Regions from separate parts of the Paenibacillus sp. OAE614 genome, predicted to be linked through region 2. Evidence: a T-box and tRNA genes for the amino acid it is inferred to sense, from the RefSeq annotation. Region 2 holds a T-box; the other holds one or more tRNA genes.

Region 1 (9,022 bases), 5.9 Mb from region 2:
TCCGGTGGTACCGCATGGAAGGGCCATCGCTCAACGGATAAAAGCTACCCTGGGGATAACAGGCTTATCTCCCCCAAGAGTCCACATCGACGGGGAGGTTTGGCACCTCGATGTCGGCTCATCGCATCCTGGGGCTGAAGTAGGTCCCAAGGGTTGGGCTGTTCGCCCATTAAAGCGGTACGCGAGCTGGGTTCAGAACGTCGTGAGACAGTTCGGTCCCTATCTGTCGTGGGCGTAGGAAATTTGAGAGGAGCTGTCCTTAGTACGAGAGGACCGGGATGGACGTACCGCTGGTGCACCAGTTGTTCCGCCAGGAGCATGGCTGGGTAGCTACGTACGGACGGGATAAGCGCTGAAAGCATCTAAGCGTGAAGCCCCCCTCAAGATGAGATTTCCCAATTCGTAAGACCCCTTGTAGACGACGAGGTAGATAGGTTGGAGGTGGAAGTGCAGCAATGCATGGAGCTGACCAATACTAATCGGTCGAGGGCTTATCCAAAATATTAATTCGCAGATTCGTTTCGTATCTAGTTTTCAGGTGATCAAACACTTGAATTAAATATTGTTCCCTGATAGCTCAGTTGGTAGAGCACTCGACTGTTAATCGAGTTGTCACAGGTTCGAGTCCTGTTCGGGGAGCCATTATGGAGAGGTGTCCGAGTTGGCCGAAGGAGCACGATTGGAAATCGTGTAGGCGCCAAAAGCGTCTCGAGGGTTCGAATCCCTCTCTCTCCGCCATTATAGTTTGGCCCGTTGGTCAAGGGGTTAAGACACCTCCCTTTCACGGAGGTAACATGGGTTCGAATCCCATACGGGTCACTTTCTTTAATAGCATCAGGGATGAGAATCCAAAAAAGGGTTCGTCGGAGCATTACTTCGTTAGCATCTGCATCGCAGTCTCGAACGAAGTGAGAGTATCCCATACGGGTCACTTTCTTTAATAGCATCAGGGATGAGAATCCCAAAGAAAAAATACTTGCCTTTTTAGTGGTTTATCTGCTAAGATATTAAAAGTGTTTCTTATGGAGGCTTAGCTCAGCTGGGAGAGCATCTGCCTTACAAGCAGAGGGTCGGGGGTTCGATCCCCTCAGCCTCCACCATGTATACTTTAAAGAAAATAAATATTTTTTAATGACGCGGGGTGGAGCAGTCCGGTAGCTCGTCGGGCTCATAACCCGAAGGTCGCAGGTTCAAATCCTGCCCCCGCAATTTATCTCCTTACATATGGAGATACATAATTGGCCGTGGAACCGTGGTGTAGAGGCCTAACATGCCTGCCTGTCACGCAGGAGATCGCGGGTTCGAATCCCGTCGGTTCCGCCATTTATTTTCTTGAGAGTTTAGTTTGTTGCAATAATGCTCTTAATAGAAACAAAATTAGGCTCGGTAGCTCAGTCGGTAGAGCAGAGGACTGAAAATCCTCGTGTCGGCGGTTCGATTCCGTCCCGAGCCACCATGAATTTAATAACAAGCATAAAAGCCGGTGTAGCTCAATTGGTAGAGCAACTGACTTGTAATCAGTAGGTTGGGGGTTCAAGTCCTCTCGCCGGCACCATATGGAGGCTTAGCGAAGTGGCCAAACGCAGCAGACTGTAAATCTGTTCTCGTACGAGTTCGGTGGTTCGAATCCATCAGCCTCCACCAGTTTTATTATAGGGGCATAGTTTAAAGGTAGAACAGCGGTCTCCAAAACCGTTAGTGTGGGTTCAATTCCTGCTGCCCCTGCCATTCGAAATACAGCTTCATATCTTTTATTATGGCGGTCGTGGCGAAGGGGTTAACGCACCGGATTGTGGCTCCGGCATTCGTGGGTTCAAGTCCCATCGATCGCCCCATAACTTATAATGACAATCTTGTTGGGGATTAGCCAAGCGGTAAGGCAACGGACTTTGACTCCGTCATGCATAGGTTCGAATCCTATATCCCCAGCCAGTTTAAGCGGACGTGGCTCAGCGGTAGAGCATCGCCTTGCCAAGGCGAGGGTCGCGGGTTCGATTCCCGTCGTCCGCTCCATTTGATTTCGGCGCCATAGCCAAGTGGTAAGGCACAGCTCTGCAAAAGCTTTATCCCCAGTTCGAATCTGGGTGGCGCCTCCATTAACTTCATATGCGCCCTTAGCTCAGCTGGATAGAGCGTTTGACTACGAATCAAAAGGTCAGGAGTTCGAATCTCTTAGGGCGCGCCATTTTTTTTAACTGAATATGCCGGTGTGGCGGAATTGGCAGACGCGCGCGACTCAAAATCGTGAGGGAAACCGTGGGGGTTCGAGTCCCTTCACCGGCATCATAGAGAAAAAGTCTTGGATATCTTTCCAAGGCTTTTTCTTGTATAGACTAACATTGTACACCGAGCCATCGTTTGTCGTTCGTTAATCTCTCATCCCGCTATATTGCACTTCTCCTTCCAATCAGCCACCTGATGATATCCCGCAGAAAGGCAGCCATTTTAATTCATATTGCGTTTATTTGTATGACTGTATGGCATTTAATTCGTATCATGTTGTTTTATGTAGGTCCTATCCGCATCGAAGTTCTCTTTATATGACGTGTCCTCGTAAGATGGGAGTAACAGGGTGTACAACAGGCTTGAAAAAGATCCTCTGATCAATCCGTTCGTTCTACCATTACTCCCTTTGAACGTTTTCCCCATCCTTGTTTAAAGTTGATAAACCATTCCAGCTTGCTTTACCCGGGTTAAACAGGCTCTATGTTTCTTTAGCTAAGTGCTAAATCCCTTGCTCAAAGCCTCCAACGATTCCCTATCTAAGCATTGTATAAGTAAACTGCTCATTGAAGTTCCCATAGCGTGTCGATCATGCCCTATAAACGGGCTAATGGAGCTGTCAGTGGAGGATGTGGCTGCCGAATTACATGCAAAAAAAGCTTGCTTCGTCTAAGGTCCGAGCCTTCCCCCGACTTAGGTCTAGGATTAAAAACCGTCTGGGGTCCGTTTTGGAAAACCCGGATTGAACCTAAAATAGAGTCATAAGGTTGATACAAACGAAAGGCGGTGACAATGCATGAGAACAAATAAAACTTCTGGTTGGGCGATCGTATTGATCGCAATCGGAGCACTGATGCTCCTGGGAGTATTCGCTCCATTATTCGGCAGGCTGATCGGATTGATCTTCCCGATCCTGATGATCGTGCTCGGCTATTATGGAATTCGCAGAGGTAAGGTGGTCATCGGTACGATTATCCTCGCATTCGGTGTCATGGGACTTCTGGCGAAGCTGTCCTGGATCATCGGACCGCTGCTGGGAATTGCCCTGGTAGTGTTCGGGATTATGCTGCTGAAAGGTAAGAAGTCGTCGAAGTGGATGTAACGGTAACAAAGAATTACCTTCAATAAATACAATCAAACGAATAGGCGATCACAGCTTATAAGGAGGGAGCAAAAACAGATGAGCGTATTTCGCAGGGTACGGGATATCACCGTAGCGACATTAAATGAACGTTTGGAACAAAGTCAGGACCCGGTACGGTTGATCGATCAGTTTTTGGCATCAACGCGTGACGATATTATGGAAGCCGAGAAGCTCGTTCAGCAGTACTCAGCTCATGTAAGACAGCTGAAGCAGCAAGTGGATCAGGCATCCAATATGAAGGAAAAGCGTGAGGAGCAGGCGCTGCTGGCTCTCAAGGCCGGCGAGGATCATTTAGCCAAGCTCGCGCTGCAGGAAAAAATCATCTATGAAGAAAAGCTCGAGCAATACGGAGGACTGCTGGATACAACCCGCCAGTCGCTCACCGAGCTGGAAAATCAGCTGAACGACCTGAAATTGGAGTACCAAACCGTGTATAGCAAACGTCAATACTACGCGGCACGGATGGAAACCCTCAGACTTCAGCAGCGGATGAATCAGCGTATGGAAGGTTTTGGCGGACAGGATGTTCCCAAGATGTTCAACCGTCTGGAAGACCGCATTTCCGATTGGGAGTTTGAAGCACGTAGTCTGCGCGACCTGCGCCGCGGCGGTCAGGAACTTTTCGAGCAAGCCAGCGGAACGGTATCCAGCGTGTTGGAAAGGGAGCTGGCCCGTCTGAAGGAAAAGCTGAACAACAGCGGAAAGGAGTAACGTCATGAGCAAGCTATACCGATCAACCCGCGATAAAATGGTCACCGGTTTATGCGGCGGTCTGTCCGATACCTTTGGCATCGATTCTACGCTGCTACGGATCCTGTTCTTGATCAGTATCCCATTTACCGGCGGGACCACGCTGTTCATCTACTTTATCGCGGCTTTGGTCATCCCAAAAGAACCAACGACACCTTTTAATCCATATGGACCGGGGCCGGGGGCAGCTGGGGGCGGATACTACGGCAATAGTATGGGCTCCGGCAGCTACTACGGCAACGGTCAGCAAGGCAACGGCGCTTATGGTGCCCAATCTTTTGACCCTAGAGCCAAATACAACGGTTCGCCTTACGGCGGAGGCAGACCGGGCGGATACAGCTCGTCCGCATCCGACCTGGACGCCATGATGGAAGATATCGAGAAGAAAGCCATGAAGAAAGAGCTTGAGGAATTGAAAAAAAAATTATCTAAGTACGAGAAGGGAGAAGTGTAAAACATGGGAGTATTTAAAAGAATTAAGGATATGACGAAAGCATCGGTGAACGAGGTATTGGATAAAGTTGAAGACCCGGTAATTATGCTGAACCAGTATCTGCGCGATATGGAGGCAGAAATCCATGACGCGGAAGTTACAGTAGCGAAGCAAATGGCCAATGAACGCCGCATGAAGCAGCGCGTGGAAGAAGCCGTGAAGATGGCCGGCCAACGTGAGGCTCAAGCTGAACTGGCACTGCGTAACGGCCAGGAAGAAGTAGCGCGCAAGCTGCTCGAGGAAAAGATTTATTTTGACCAAAAACTGTCCGAGTACCAAGAACTGCATGCTCAATCCGAGGCGCAAGCTAAAGAACTGGTACAGCAGCTCCATGACATGAAAGACGAGTTCTACAAAATGCGCAACAAGCGCAATGAGCTCGTAGCCCGTGCGCAAATGGCGAAAGCCAAAAAGCAAATGTCTCAAATCAGCAGCCTGCATACGATCGAAAGCGGCAGCGCGTCCCTCGGATTCCACCGCATGGAAGAAAAGATCATGCAATTGGAAGCTGAAGCCGATGTGATGCGTGCCCCTTACCGTCCGGAAACATCCGCTTTCACCAGCCCGGTCGATGCGGAGAAGCAGCTGAAGGTGGAAGAACAGCTCAGCGCGCTGAAAAGCAAGCTGAACCCGCCGGCTGCCGCTCCTTCCAAATCGAATAAAGAATAAGTATTCAATTCTGCGGACAATATGATATGCTAGGAAGAATGGAATAAGGGCGCGAGACCTTCATTCACATCTTCCTGGATCCCGGTGAAGCCATAAGGAGTGTGCCCGTCACAACCCTATGGCTTTTCCGGTCTTACTTTTCCGATATACCAAGACATCATAAGGAGGTGCGGCATGGAAAAAAGAAATCGCTTCATTGCGCTGATTCTCATCGGGATCGGCCTCCTCATGCTCTTCGGCAGGTGGGTCGGCTTTTTTACCATCGTCGCCCTCTTATTCATTCTTATGGGAATTTATACGATTCGCGGCGGAAAAGTGAAGAGAGGCTACCGTCTTGTGGCGGTCGGAGCCATCCTGCTGCTGATTGATCATTTGCTGATCGTGCTGGGGATTGCGCTGATCTCCCTGGGATGGTTTTTTGTAAAGGCAAGGAAGGTACAAAACCGGGACGGGTATCTGCAGAAGCAGGGCTTTTCGGGGCATTACAATTGGGACCAGGTCCCTTGGGCTATGAGAAGCCAGAGCGTCTGGCATGTCATCAACGAAGCCGATCTGGATTTGTCGCTTGCGATCCCCGAGGAACACCGTACGGTTATGATGTTTCAAGGCATCATGGGGGATACGGACATCAAAATTCCGGAGTATTACGGGGTGGAGCTTGAAGTGTTCGTCCTGTTTGGCGCGATCGATTTCAGAGGGCACCGGGATAACGGTTTGATGAACCGTTTGAACTGGAAGTCACCCAATTATGAGACCAGCGAATATAAAGTTAAATTCCATATTTCCTACCTGGTAGGAGATGTTGATATTGATCTGTCATAGAAGGAGGGTTCCCTGATGAAAACCAGAAAACCGGCTAATATGGTCTCCCGGAGCATGGGCGAGGGGGCCCTTCTTTCTTTTGTTATGCTCCTGATCATTTTTTACGTACTTTATACATATGGTTATTTGGCCCCGTTTGATTCTTGGCAAAAAACGCTGCAGGCCGGTGCTACGCTGATCCTGGTTCCGATCGGTCTGGGAGCTATCTTCGGGTTCTATCAGAGCTACCGGGTAAAAATGAAGCTGGAACGGCTGCGGGAAACGCTGCTCTCCTGGGAAAAAGGGAACGTCGCCCGCTCCGTGCCGGAGCTTGGCAGCGACGAGGTCGGGCGCCTTGGCGAGCAGCTTGGGCGCATCAGCAAAAAGTGGGAGGAGCAGGTCAACTCCCTTCAGCGCTTGTCCACGAACAATGCCCAGCTGGCCGAGCAGGCGCGGATATCGGCAATCGTAGAGGAGCGCCAGCGTCTGGCGCGGGAGCTGCATGATGCGGTATCCCAGCAGCTGTTTGCGATATCGATGACGGCGACGGCCGTGGGGAGGACGCTTGAGAAGGATTTTGACAAGGCCCAGCGCCAGGTGGCGCTCATCGAAGAAATGGCCGCCGTGGCCCAATCGGAAATGAGAGCACTGCTGCTGCATCTCCGGCCGGTCTATCTGGAAGGCAAGCCGCTGGAGCAAGGCCTCGGTGAGCTGATCAAAGAGCTCAAAGTGAAGGTCCCAATGGAAATCGTGTTTGAAATGGACCAAGGCATCCACCTGGTAAAAGGAATCGAAAACCATCTGTTCCGCATCATCCAGGAGGCGATGTCTAACACGCTCCGGCATGCCAAAGCGGATAAGATGGAAATCCGGATTCACCAAAAGAAAGACATGGTCTGGGTCATGCTGCGTGACGACGGCCAGGGCTTTGAACTAAACGAGACAAAACAGGCCTCTTACGGCCTTTCCAATATGCAGGAACGCGTCAACGAAATCGGCGGATCGATCCAGATCATTACGGCGCCCGGCAAGGGTACGCGAATCGAAATTACCGTACCGATTGTATCTGAAGATAAAGCAGGGAGTGAGGATCTTGGAAATGGAAACACCCATGATTAAAGTGCTGCTCGTCGATGACCACGAGATGGTGCGGATCGGTCTGGCAGCCGTGCTGGGGACTGAGGACGGCATCGAAGTCGTCGGCGAGGCAGGCAGCGGGGAGGAAGGCATCCGCCTTGCCCGGGAATACAAACCCGACGTCGTCCTGATGGACCTGGTGATGGAGGGCATGGACGGGATTGAGGCGACGCGGCAGCTGCTGAAGCTGTACCCGGACTGCAAGGTAATCGTGCTGACAAGCTATTTGGACGACGAGAAAATGTACCCGGTTATCGAGGCCGGCGCATTCAGCTACCTGCTGAAGACGTCGCGCGCAAGCGAAATCGCCGATGCCATCCGCGCCGCGGCGCGCGGCCAATCGGTCTTGGAATCGCAGGTCGCCTCCAAGATGATGAACCGGTTCCGCCATCCGGAGGTGGAGGCCCCAGCGCACAAGGAGTTGACCGACCGCGAAATGGATGTGCTCCGCCTATTGGCGCAGGGCAAGTCCAACCAGGAAATCGCCGATGACCTCATCATTGGAATCAAAACGGTCAAGTTCCATGTGACGAACATCCTGGCGAAACTGGGCGTAGACGACCGCACGCAGGCCGCGATCTATGCTTATAAGAACGGCCTGGCGGAATAGTTGGGTTGAATCCAAAACAAATTAATCCATAGCAGATGAAAAGCCCCGAGGAGCGGATTGCTTCCAGGGGCTTTTTTAGATAATGATGTGCAAGTTTTGAAGACCGCTAAATCAAAAACAGCAGCCCGAGGGTAGCCAGACTTAGCGCCAGGCCAGCCCCATATCCAAACCCATAGCCATACGGATAATAAGGATAGAAGGCGCGGACGGTGGCTTTTTCCGGAGCTTTGGCTACAGGCCCCTTTGCGCGTTTTTTATGGCCGCCCTTTACTTTGGCGCCGTGCAGCTGGGTGCCTTCCGGCCCGTTCAGAATAATATGGCCGTCTTTGCACTCGGTCAGCTTTCCGGTATATACTCTGCCGTCATACATACAGGCGGCGACCATTTTGCCGCAGTGCCGCCGAATATTTTCCTCTGTTAATGGGTAAATAGGGATCATGGAAGTGTGCGAACCTCCCTTATCATTTTTATTAACCAGTGTATTCACCGCCTATGGACGCGGCTATGGTCATACACCCAATTTCGCCTATCGTACGGTTTTAGGTATAATCGCCCTGGAAACGGACATCCTTTTAGTAGATTGATAGATTTCCTGGTGAAGGGATGTATGAGGGATGATGGCAGTCCGGAGATGGGCAGGTTTAGGTTTGGCGGTATGCATAGCGGCTTTGGTATGGATGGGATATTTGTGGTACAGCGCGAATCAGACGTCGGCGCCGTCCCATCAGGATCCGGAAGAATTGCGCACCCTCTTGAAGCTGGGAAATGAAGTGGTAGACGTGCCGCAGCGTCTGGTTGTGAAGTGGCAGGGAGACTGGGAAGCGAGCGGTAATCAGGATGCGTACGAGGCGGCCGAGGGGCTGTCCCAATCGCTGAATCTGCCGGGAGTACAGCAATTGACGGAAGGCGGTCACTTGACGTACCGGGTCGTGGATACGAAAAATGGCGTTAACGTGCGGTTTAACTGGCAGGAGATTTCAGAGGATCGCAGTTATATTATTATTCAACTGGAGGCGGCTGGTGATGAGCAGCTGAGCGCCTTGACCGAACTCCAGTCGGAATACGGACAGGCTTTGCGCGAAAACGGCATCGATGCTGAATGGAATGCTTCTTTGCAGGGAACGGTTAAAGGGGAGCATCCTGCCGGGTCGACCATGAAAGCGGTAGAAGATGGCATTTTCAGAAATATGGCTGC
Region 2 (9,022 bases):
TAAATGGTGGAGATCAGCACGCTGACCTCATCGTTACGCTTCCGGTGCGGCGTTTCGGGCACGGCATTCCCCGGCTCATAACGCCGGACGAAGGTGACCAGCTTCTGCAGCGGGGTCATCAAGGACCGCCAGAAATATAAAATGATGATCAGACCGGCGGCGAAATACGCGACCGAGATGATCTGGATGACATGCTTCATTTCGTCCTGCTGCTGCAGGAGCGCTTTGACCGGCACTTTGTACACCAGCTTCTGCTGGAGCACGTAGTTATAATCCACGACATAGATAAAATCCTTCGTAATGACGTCCTTGACGCCCATAGGTGAATTCCCCGGCTCCACTTCGGGAGGAAGGCTGAGCACGCCCTCGGCATCCGGCTGGGTGGAGGTCAGAATGTGATTGTTCCAATCGGTAAAATACAGCTCGCCTTCCGGCAGCGACACGGTCTTCAGCGATTCGCCGATCCGCGCGTCCACGTTCGTTACCATCAGCACGCCGATCGTACCGCCCTGATCAATGTTGTTGATCGCGCGGACATAGCCGAGCGTCTTCTGGTCATACTGCCCCTTCGCCGGCGGGGATAAATGATCGGTTAGCCGCAAATAGCCGTTCCCTTTACGGGCTACCGCTTCGTCAAACCATTCCGGCTTCTCGGCCTCGTTCGAAAAGAAATAGACCCCGGACTTTTTGGACTCCGGATAATAAGGGGCAAAAAAGTAATGGTTGCCGGGATCGTACACGTACAGCGAATAGTACAGCGGCTGCCGCTCATCGCTCTCCTGCGAGTATGAGCTCAGCATGCGCTCCAGCTTCTCGTAGGTTTTCACCCGCTGCAGCACCGTGTCCTTCCCCGTCGTATCCAGCTGCTGGACCACCGAATTCTGAAACACCGTCGCCGTCACCTTGTTAACGGTTTCAATATCGCGGCTGATCAGTTTGAAGTTTTGCTTGTTCAGCTCTATATAAGCATTGGTTACATGGCGTTTTAAAATCTGGCCCGCCCTGTTGTTGCCGTACCCGTTCAGAATAAACACGGGAATGACGAGAACCAGAAACAGCAGGATCATCTGCTGCCTGACGTTCATTCTCGCCAGCGGATTGCGGATCCCCCGCTTCATCAGTCATAACACCTCCGGCTTTCCTTCAATATACCAACAATAAAAATGGGGAAGTATGTGCGTTTCTACGACAATCATTCGCGATTGTAAGATATGCTCCGGCAGACAGGCCCATGGGCGATTAGTCCTAGTGTAATTTATTTTCGGCGGGTTGCCAGTAAAATTTTACGGCAGCGTTATTGGCGGGCCGCGGCGGTGGAATAGCGGTGGAATAGCGACGGGATGACAACGGTATAGCAGCGGAATAGCAGCGGAATAGCGGCGGAATAGCAAAAGGTTAACAACGGAATCGTGACCAAATAGCACCGGGATTGCAATGGGATAGCAATTGGATTGCAACGGAATAACAAAAGGTTAACAACGGAGTCGTGACCGAATAGCGCCGGGATTGCAATAGGACTGCAACGGGATTGGAGTGAAATAACGGCAAACGCCTCTTTCTTTCCTTGAAAAAATGAGCTACAATAGTCCAAATCCATTTTCACGATGATGAAGAAGAGTACGCGCGAATTGCGGCCTCACAGAGAGCCGGCGGGTGGTGCAAGCCGGTGGCGGCGCGCGCGGAAGTGGGCTTCGGAGTGCCCCGTCTGAACAGGAACGCTTCCCCAAAGAAGCGGACACTAGGATGGGCGGCAGGTCCCCACCGTTAACCGGGGCAGGGTATCGAGGAAGGCATACGCAATTTTCTTTTCGTTTAGCGCCGGAATCCGTACCTGTTGAGCAGGGCTGCATCCCTAGAGGATGGCGGCCAATCAAGGTGGCACCGCGGGCTAGAGCCCCGTCCTTGGATAGATCTCCGTCTGGAAATTTTTCAGCATGGAGATCCCAAGGGCGGGGCTTTTTTGGCGTTGATATGCGCATGGGGACTGGAGACTTGTCTTGAAGCTTGACCTAAGGAAGGCATGAGCTTAAGACCCACTCCCATGCTTGGTATCGGCGTCTATCGTCGGTCCTTCTGCCCGATCAACTAAAGCAAAACTGTATGACTGAAGGAGGTGATGGCCATGGATGACGGCTGGTGGTGGCGCCCCGGGAAGACCGGGTTACTAGACATGATCGCAAATGAATTTCAGTATACAAAACAACTTCAATTCAGGAGGAATAACCATGACAATTTCAACAAACTCACAACCCAAGGACATTGTCCTCACCGGAGACCGGACGACCGGCAAGCTGCATCTCGGCCATTACGTCGGCAGCCTGAAGAACCGGGTGCAGCTTCAGCAGCAGTACGAAACCTATATCATGCTGGCGGATGTGCAGGCGCTGACCACCCATTTTCATACGCCGGAAATGCTGGCGGGAAGCGTGCGCCAGGTGGCGCTGGACTATTTGTCTGTAGGCATTGACCCTGATCGTGCGACGTTGTTCGTGCAGTCGATGATCCCCGAGATTGCCGAGCTGACGGTGTTTTATTCGATGTTCGTGTCGGTCAGCTCGCTGCGCCACAACCCGACGATCAAGAGCGAAGCGGCCGAGCGCGGATACGAGGATCTGTACTACGGTTTTCTCGGCTACCCGGTCAGCCAGGCGGCGGACATCACCTTCTGCAAAGCCACCCTGGTTCCCGCCGGCGATGACCAGATCCCCCATATCGAGCAGACGCGCAAAATCGTCCGGCGCTTTAACGAGCTGTACGCCCCCGTCCTGGTGGAACCGCAAATCATCGTGGGTGAGCGGCTGGATGGGCTCGACGGTTCAAGCAAAATGAGCAAAAGCCTCGGCAACGCCATCTCCCTCGATTCCACCACGGATGAGGTCCGCAGCCGGATTCGCAAGGCCCCAACCGATCCGGCGCGCGTGCACAAAACCGATCCCGGCCATCCGGAGGTCTGCACGATTTACGGGTATCACCGGATTTTTCGCCCGGAGGACAGCGGCAATATTCATGACATGTGCACCCGGGGCACGCTCGGCTGCGCCGCCTGCAAAGCTAAAATCACCGGTGCAATCGAAGAGGTGCTGGAGCCGATCCGCGAACGCCGCGCCCGGTATGAACAGCGTCCCGGTGAAATCGACGACATCCTAATGGCAGGTACCACCAAAGCCCGCGAGGCCGCGCGCCAAACGATGGGCGAGGTGCGGGAGGCTATGGGGATCAACTATTTTGACAGGAGATAAAATAGCAATAAAAATGGGCTGCCCGAAACCCTCCGGTTAGCCCATAGTAGAATATCCGTCCAAGGTGATACGGCAGAAGCCCGTTCCTTGGACGGTTTTTTTGTTTTGTAATAACGAAGCGGCACGCTTTAAAAGCTCTGGACCAGGAAGTCCCGAAATTCGCGCGCAGCTTGGGATAAATAGCGCTCCTTTTGCCATGCGATTTGGTAAGTACGCCGGCAGACCGGTTCCTCGATCCGCAGCACATGAAACGAAAACCCGATCCGATCTACCAGCGTCTCAGGGATAAAGGCGATGCCTACCCCCGCCCGGATAAAATGGCCAACGGCCGAATGCTCATCCACCTCGCACACAATATCCGGCTCAAACCCGGCCTGCCTGCAAAACTGATCCGTCATTTTCCGAAATGGATTGCTGCTCTGGATGCAAATAAAAGCCTCCCCCGCCGCCTCGCTTAACCGGATGCTTCTGCGGCCCGCAAACCGGTGTGACGAAGGCACCGCCAGCAAAATTTCTTCCGTCAAAAAGGAAATTCCCTCGATGCCCGGCTGCTCGATCGGTGGGAACGTGATGCACAGATCCAGCTCCCCGCTCAACAGCTTATCCCGCTTCTCCTGCTCTCCTGCCTGGGAAATTTGCAGCCGGATTTCCGGATGAATCCCCAGAAAATCTCCGATCCGGTCAGAGAAGCATTTATGCGTGGTCGTCGCCAGATTCACCCTGCCCTTCTCCGCTCCCGCCAAATCTTCGAGTTCCCTTTTTCCGTCTTCCAGGGCGTTCAGCGCGGTCTCCACCCTGCGCAGATAGGCCCGGCCAAAGGCGTTCAGCCGGATCTGCCGCCCCTTCCGGTCAAACAGCGTTACGCCCAGGTCCTCTTCCAGCCGTGAAATCGTCTTGCTGAGGGCAGGCTGGGCAATGCGCAGTTCCTCTGCCGCACGGGTCATGTGCTCAAGTTCGGCAACTTTGCGAAAATATTGAAGCTGCAGCAGCTCCATCGAAATCCCTCCTTATATACCAAAGGTTATTAATAAATAGCATTATATATATTTTTTATTATTTATGATCGATTATAGAATAAATACAGGCCGAAGGCGAGAGAGGCTGCTCAAACTCACCGCAGGAGGCATGAAATAAAAGCTCTGGATATTACTATATTCAATGACCGAAAGGATGATCGATAGCATGACAGAACAACAGACAATGAAAGCGGCGGTGATCCGCGCGTTCGGTCCGCCGGACGTACTGCATACGGCGGATGTGCCGCTCCCCTTACCCGGCCCTGATGAAGTCAGGGTTCGCGTAAAAGCGGCCGGCGTTCAACCGTTCGACCTGGCCGTCCGGGAAAGGGGATGGGTCCCGCCTGGTCTAAGCATCCGGTTTCCGCAAATTCTCGGCAATGACTTCGCCGGAACGATCGAGCAGGCCGGAGACCACGTAACGGACTTCGCGGCAGGCGATGACGTGATCGGCTGGGCTCTGCTGGCCAGCTACGCCGAATACGTCGTCGTTCCCGCCAGCCAAATCGTACGTAAGCCGCCGGGCATCCCTTGGGCAGAAGCCGGGGCGCTCGCAGCTTCGGGGCAAACCGCCCACACCGCACTGCAGGAGCTTCGTGTCGGGGAGGGCGATACCGTCCTAATCCATGGCGCCGCCGGCGGGGTCGGCACCATGGCCGTCCAGCTTGCCCGCGCCCTGGGCGCCACGGTTATCGGGACCGCCAGCGAGCGGAACCACGACTACCTGCGCGCCCTGGGGGCGATCCCCGTCGCCTACGGCCCCGGCCTGGGCGAGCGGGTCCGTGCCTTGGCTCCCGGCGGCGTCGATGCAGCCCTCGACGCCGCCGGGAGGGATGCGCTCCGCGTGTCCGTGGACCTCGTCCCGGACAGGGAGCGCATCGGCACGATCGTGGACGGCGAGCTTGCAGCGGAGCTCGGCGTCCGCATGATCCGCAACCAGCGCTCGGCCGCGCGGCTGGCCGAGCTGGCGGAGCTCGGCGCCGCGGGTAAGCTGAAGGTCCGCGTCCGCAGGACCTTCCCGCTGGAAGAGGCCGCCGCGGCGCACCGCGAGCTGGCCAGCGGGCACGGCCAGGGCAAGGTCGTGCTGATGATCGGGTAAGGAAGGTTTCTACTGAAATCCCCGTCGTTCGCCCGAAATCAGCGGTTCGGTCGTGGAAACGGTGCACCGTCGCATGGACGTGGGCCAGAAGCTGGTGGCCGATGCATCGGGTAGGTGCAGCGTAAAGAGTACGGGCAGATCCGCATGCGTTCGAATGGAGAAAAGTAGAAGCGGGTTTTGAGAATACGGAGTGGCAGCAGATGCGATAGCTGATGCTGTAGGGGCTCCTGCCTGCCGGGTTACGGCAGCAGGAGCAGCGTTCAGGGCAGGGCTCGCCCTCACAGTCCCCCTCTTCCCCGATTCCAGCGGAGCAGGCCGGATTCATGCTGGAGAAGCGGCAGCGGCCGCCTTTGTGAGCGAATTTCTTCCTCATCGTCCATTCCCAGAAATTCGCGAGCAACAGCGGTCGGAAGCATGAGCCGGACGCGCAGCGGGCTTACAAGAAGGCTTCGGAGCGCACGCTCTCAAGCATTACAGGCTTCGGAGCACCCGCCCTCAAGCATTACAGCTTCGAAGCCGATGCTCACGTTGAGCCGGACGCGCAGCGGGCTTGCAAGAAGACTCCGGAGCGACACAACTAGAAGCTAAGCCTCGAAGCCTCCGAATAAACAAGGGCTCCCCCATCACCGGGGAAGCCCTTCTCGTGCTTATTATGGATTGATAAATGCCGTTCTCAGCTTCGCCACGTACTGGACGTCGAAGCCGAGGCCTTGCGCCAGCGCTGCCAGCGGTACGTACGTCTTCGATTCCTTGCCGACCTTGTTCAGGAATGCCGGTGCGCCAACGGCGACCGGTTGGCCGTTCACCTTCACGGTGCTGGCGCCGATCGTAATCACGACCGTGTTGCCCGCGTAACTGATCGTCGCGCTGGACGTCTTGCCGTCCCACTTGGAAGTGGCGCCGACCGCGTTCACGATGTCTTGGATGGCCACGAAATTTGCGCCGTTCTTGATGACCGGCTTGTAAGGCGTGTTCAGCTCCTTGCCGCCGACGATGATGCCCATCGGCGCGCCCGCCTCGTGAACAGCCAGCTTGGTGTAGCCGCCCCAGATCACTTCGGCGAAGACTTTGGCCATCGCCTCATACCCCATCTGGTTCGGGTGGATATCGCGATCCGCGATGATATGCGTCATCGTGCCCTCGCCGCCGACGAACTCCTTGGCCACATGGGCCACCTTGACATTGACGCCCTGCGACTGATAAGAGGCCGCCATCTTGTCAATGACGTCCGTAAAAGCCTGGGCTGCCTGCCCCAGCTTCGGATACAGCACCTTGTCGGCGATTTCCGGCATCGGCTGGTACTGGTCAGCGACCACGATCAGCGCGTCCGGATTCAAGCCGTGCAGGTCGTCCAGCACGACCTTCATGCTGTCCGAGTACAGCTTGAACAGCTCCTGTACGCGGTCGGACAGCTGCTGGTCCGTCATTTGGCTCCCGGTCTCAAGCAGCTGGGACATGTCGTTGCCGCCGATCGTGATCGTAATGGCGTCCGCGGCCTTCACGGCCGCTTGGGTCTGTGGAGCCGCTGCGCCGATCTGGGCGGTCCGGGGATCCGGCAGGTTCGGCTGAATCGCCTCGGCACCGATCGGCTGTCCGGCTGCGACGGCTTCCACAAAGTTTTGGAGCCCCTGGCTCTTCAGCCCGGCAATCCCCACGTTCAGCGTTTCCGTCCGGCCGTGAAGCAGCCCCTGCTCCTGCAGGCGGTCCACAAAACCGTAAGGAACGTCCTTCTCTCCTTTGCCGGGCTCATAGCCGACGGTTAACGAATCGCCGAAGGCGACGATCCGGTAGGGCTCTTTCGCCGCCGCTTGCGGTGAAGAAGCGGGTGCCGCTCCCGCCGCGCTCAGCACCAGGGCTGAAGACAGCAGCGCAGCGGACAGCGAGCCTATGTACTTGTGAACAGTTCGAAGCATGTGATCACTCCTTATTCAATGGAACAAGCCTCCGGCAGGACGCCAAAGGCTTGCTTGCTAACTTCAGTTTACCACCATTTACCGGTTTGGGGGATTAGTTTTTCCCCGGAATGGCGGCATGCGATTCCCGATATTCCGTCGGGGTTTGGCCCGTGGCCTTTTTAAAAACCTGGGTAAAATATTTCGGATCCTGATACCCCACCAGCGGGGCGATTTGATACACTTTTACGCTCGTATGGCTCAGCATGTACTTGGCTTTGTCCATCCGGCACTCCGTTAAATACTCAAGGAACGTATAGCCCGACACCTGCTTGAACAAGGTGCAGAAATGGCTGATGCTCAGGTCTGCGACTTCCGCAACCTCCTCGATGCTGAGATCTTGATGATAATGGTTCGAAATATACTGCTTCGCCTTTTCAACCACGGTTGGCCCGTCTTCCCGGTGCTGGCTTTTCAGGTGGTCCGTCAGCTGCACAGCAAATGCTTCTTTAAGCAGGGTGATCGCGTCATGCAGGCTTCCCTGGTCATGCAGCTCATGAATCAGGCCGTCAAGGCGCCAATCCATCGGCGGATTTCCCTGCTCCAGCTGGCGGCACAGAACGATCGTCAGCTCGATGAGCAGCCGCTCGGCTCCCTCCTTCGGATAGGCCTGTTCTTCCAGATATCCCTTCAGCTCATCCCAGCATGCGTTCAGGCGCCCCGTATCGAGCGTCCGGATGGCGTCCAGCAGCTGTGATTCCAGATGCTTCGGATATTTTAAATCCGGATGCCCGGCAATATCCTCTTGTTCCGTATCGGCAAACACACCCTCCTGCTCGGAATAAAAGCGCTGGTACAGCGCCCGGGCTGCCCCGTCATAGGCTCGGCTCAGCTGATGGATTCCCCGGGTCGTCCGGCTGAGGCCCACCGAGCACTTCAGCTTGGAATACGTACGGATCCGGTCGATCAGATCGTGGCCAAGCGTGATTTTCCGCGGCTGCAGCGCATCGGGGAACAGCACGATCCATTCTCCGCTATGAAAAGGAAATACCGCCAGGCAGCCGTACTGCTGCGACCACTCCTCCAAAATGTTGCGGACCGCAAACAGCCACAGCCGCTTTTCGGCCATCGACCATCGTTCGCTCAGCTGGTGGTAATGATCCAGCTGCACAACGGCCATAAAGCAGTCCTCATCCAATTCATGGCTCTCCAGCCAAGCCAGCGGTCCGCGCGGACGGTCGTTGCCCTCGATCCATTCCGCGTACATCCGCTCGCGGGCCATCACGGACAGCACCTGAACCGAGTGCAGCAGTCTGTCGTCGGCTCGACGCGCGTCCAGCCGGGCAGCGGCCCGCTTCAGCATCTCTGTCAATTCGTCATGATCGATGGGCTTCAGCAGATAGTCGAAAGCCCCCTGCCGAAGCGCCTCCCTGGCATATTCAAATTCGCCATAACCGCTGATCACGATGAAAATGCGTCCAGGGTTGCCCGTAAGCACTTCCTTCATCAGCGTAATGCCATCCATGCCGGGCATGCGAATATCGCTGATGATGATGTCCGGCGCATGCTCCCGGACCAGGTCGAGCGCCCCTTCCCCGTTCTTCGCCTCGCCGGCCACCTCGATGCCCAGCTCCTCCCAGGGGATGGCAGCCTTCAGACTCCGCAGAATGATCGGTTCGTCATCCACCAATATGGCTGTGTAATGCCGGCCTGAACCTTCCACTTCCTATCCCTCCTTTCATTTCACCGCCGTGCTGCGCCTCAGATTCCAGTACT

Evidence for each region. The T-box of region 2 lies ahead of trpS (tryptophan--tRNA ligase). A T-box ahead of a tRNA ligase gene usually reads a tRNA of that ligase, here a tRNA-Trp.
Region 1: it has a tRNA-Trp gene. The T-box ahead of trpS (tryptophan--tRNA ligase) is inferred to sense a tRNA for this amino acid. The anticodon was not compared.

What each region holds. Positions count from the first base shown of each region.
Region 1 is NZ_JBEPOD010000001.1:135,138-144,159, forward strand. Features, by position in the region: rRNA gene ABIE48_RS00650 (23S ribosomal RNA) at 1-499, shown strand, start outside; tRNA gene ABIE48_RS00655 (tRNA-Asn) at 567-642, shown strand; tRNA gene ABIE48_RS00660 (tRNA-Ser) at 647-738, shown strand; tRNA gene ABIE48_RS00665 (tRNA-Glu) at 748-819, shown strand; tRNA gene ABIE48_RS00670 (tRNA-Val) at 1,025-1,100, shown strand; tRNA gene ABIE48_RS00675 (tRNA-Met) at 1,136-1,209, shown strand; tRNA gene ABIE48_RS00680 (tRNA-Asp) at 1,247-1,323, shown strand; tRNA gene ABIE48_RS00685 (tRNA-Phe) at 1,381-1,456, shown strand; tRNA gene ABIE48_RS00690 (tRNA-Thr) at 1,480-1,555, shown strand; tRNA gene ABIE48_RS00695 (tRNA-Tyr) at 1,559-1,644, shown strand; tRNA gene ABIE48_RS00700 (tRNA-Trp) at 1,655-1,728, shown strand; tRNA gene ABIE48_RS00705 (tRNA-His) at 1,760-1,835, shown strand; tRNA gene ABIE48_RS00710 (tRNA-Gln) at 1,858-1,932, shown strand; tRNA gene ABIE48_RS00715 (tRNA-Gly) at 1,939-2,013, shown strand; tRNA gene ABIE48_RS00720 (tRNA-Cys) at 2,023-2,096, shown strand; tRNA gene ABIE48_RS00725 (tRNA-Arg) at 2,109-2,185, shown strand; tRNA gene ABIE48_RS00730 (tRNA-Leu) at 2,204-2,283, shown strand; gene ABIE48_RS00735 (LiaF transmembrane domain-containing protein) at 3,020-3,325, shown strand; gene ABIE48_RS00740 (PspA/IM30 family protein) at 3,404-4,078, shown strand; gene ABIE48_RS00745 (PspC domain-containing protein) at 4,083-4,571, shown strand; gene ABIE48_RS00750 (PspA/IM30 family protein) at 4,575-5,279, shown strand; gene liaF (cell wall-active antibiotics response protein LiaF) at 5,454-6,101, shown strand; gene ABIE48_RS00760 (sensor histidine kinase) at 6,117-7,199, shown strand; gene ABIE48_RS00765 (response regulator transcription factor) at 7,180-7,827, shown strand; gene ABIE48_RS00770 (hypothetical protein) at 7,934-8,266, opposite strand; gene ABIE48_RS00775 (YwmB family TATA-box binding protein) at 8,442-9,022, shown strand, end outside.
Region 2 is NZ_JBEPOD010000001.1:6,004,012-6,013,033, forward strand. Features, by position in the region: gene ABIE48_RS27585 (sensor histidine kinase) at 1-1,118, opposite strand, end outside; T-box leader at 1,596-1,907, shown strand; gene trpS (tryptophan--tRNA ligase) at 2,226-3,239, shown strand; gene ABIE48_RS27595 (LysR family transcriptional regulator) at 3,368-4,234, opposite strand; gene ABIE48_RS27600 (NADP-dependent oxidoreductase) at 4,440-5,354, shown strand; gene ABIE48_RS27605 (SGNH/GDSL hydrolase family protein) at 6,005-7,267, opposite strand; gene ABIE48_RS27610 (response regulator) at 7,362-8,969, opposite strand; gene ABIE48_RS27615 (ABC transporter substrate-binding protein) at 8,985-9,022, opposite strand, start outside.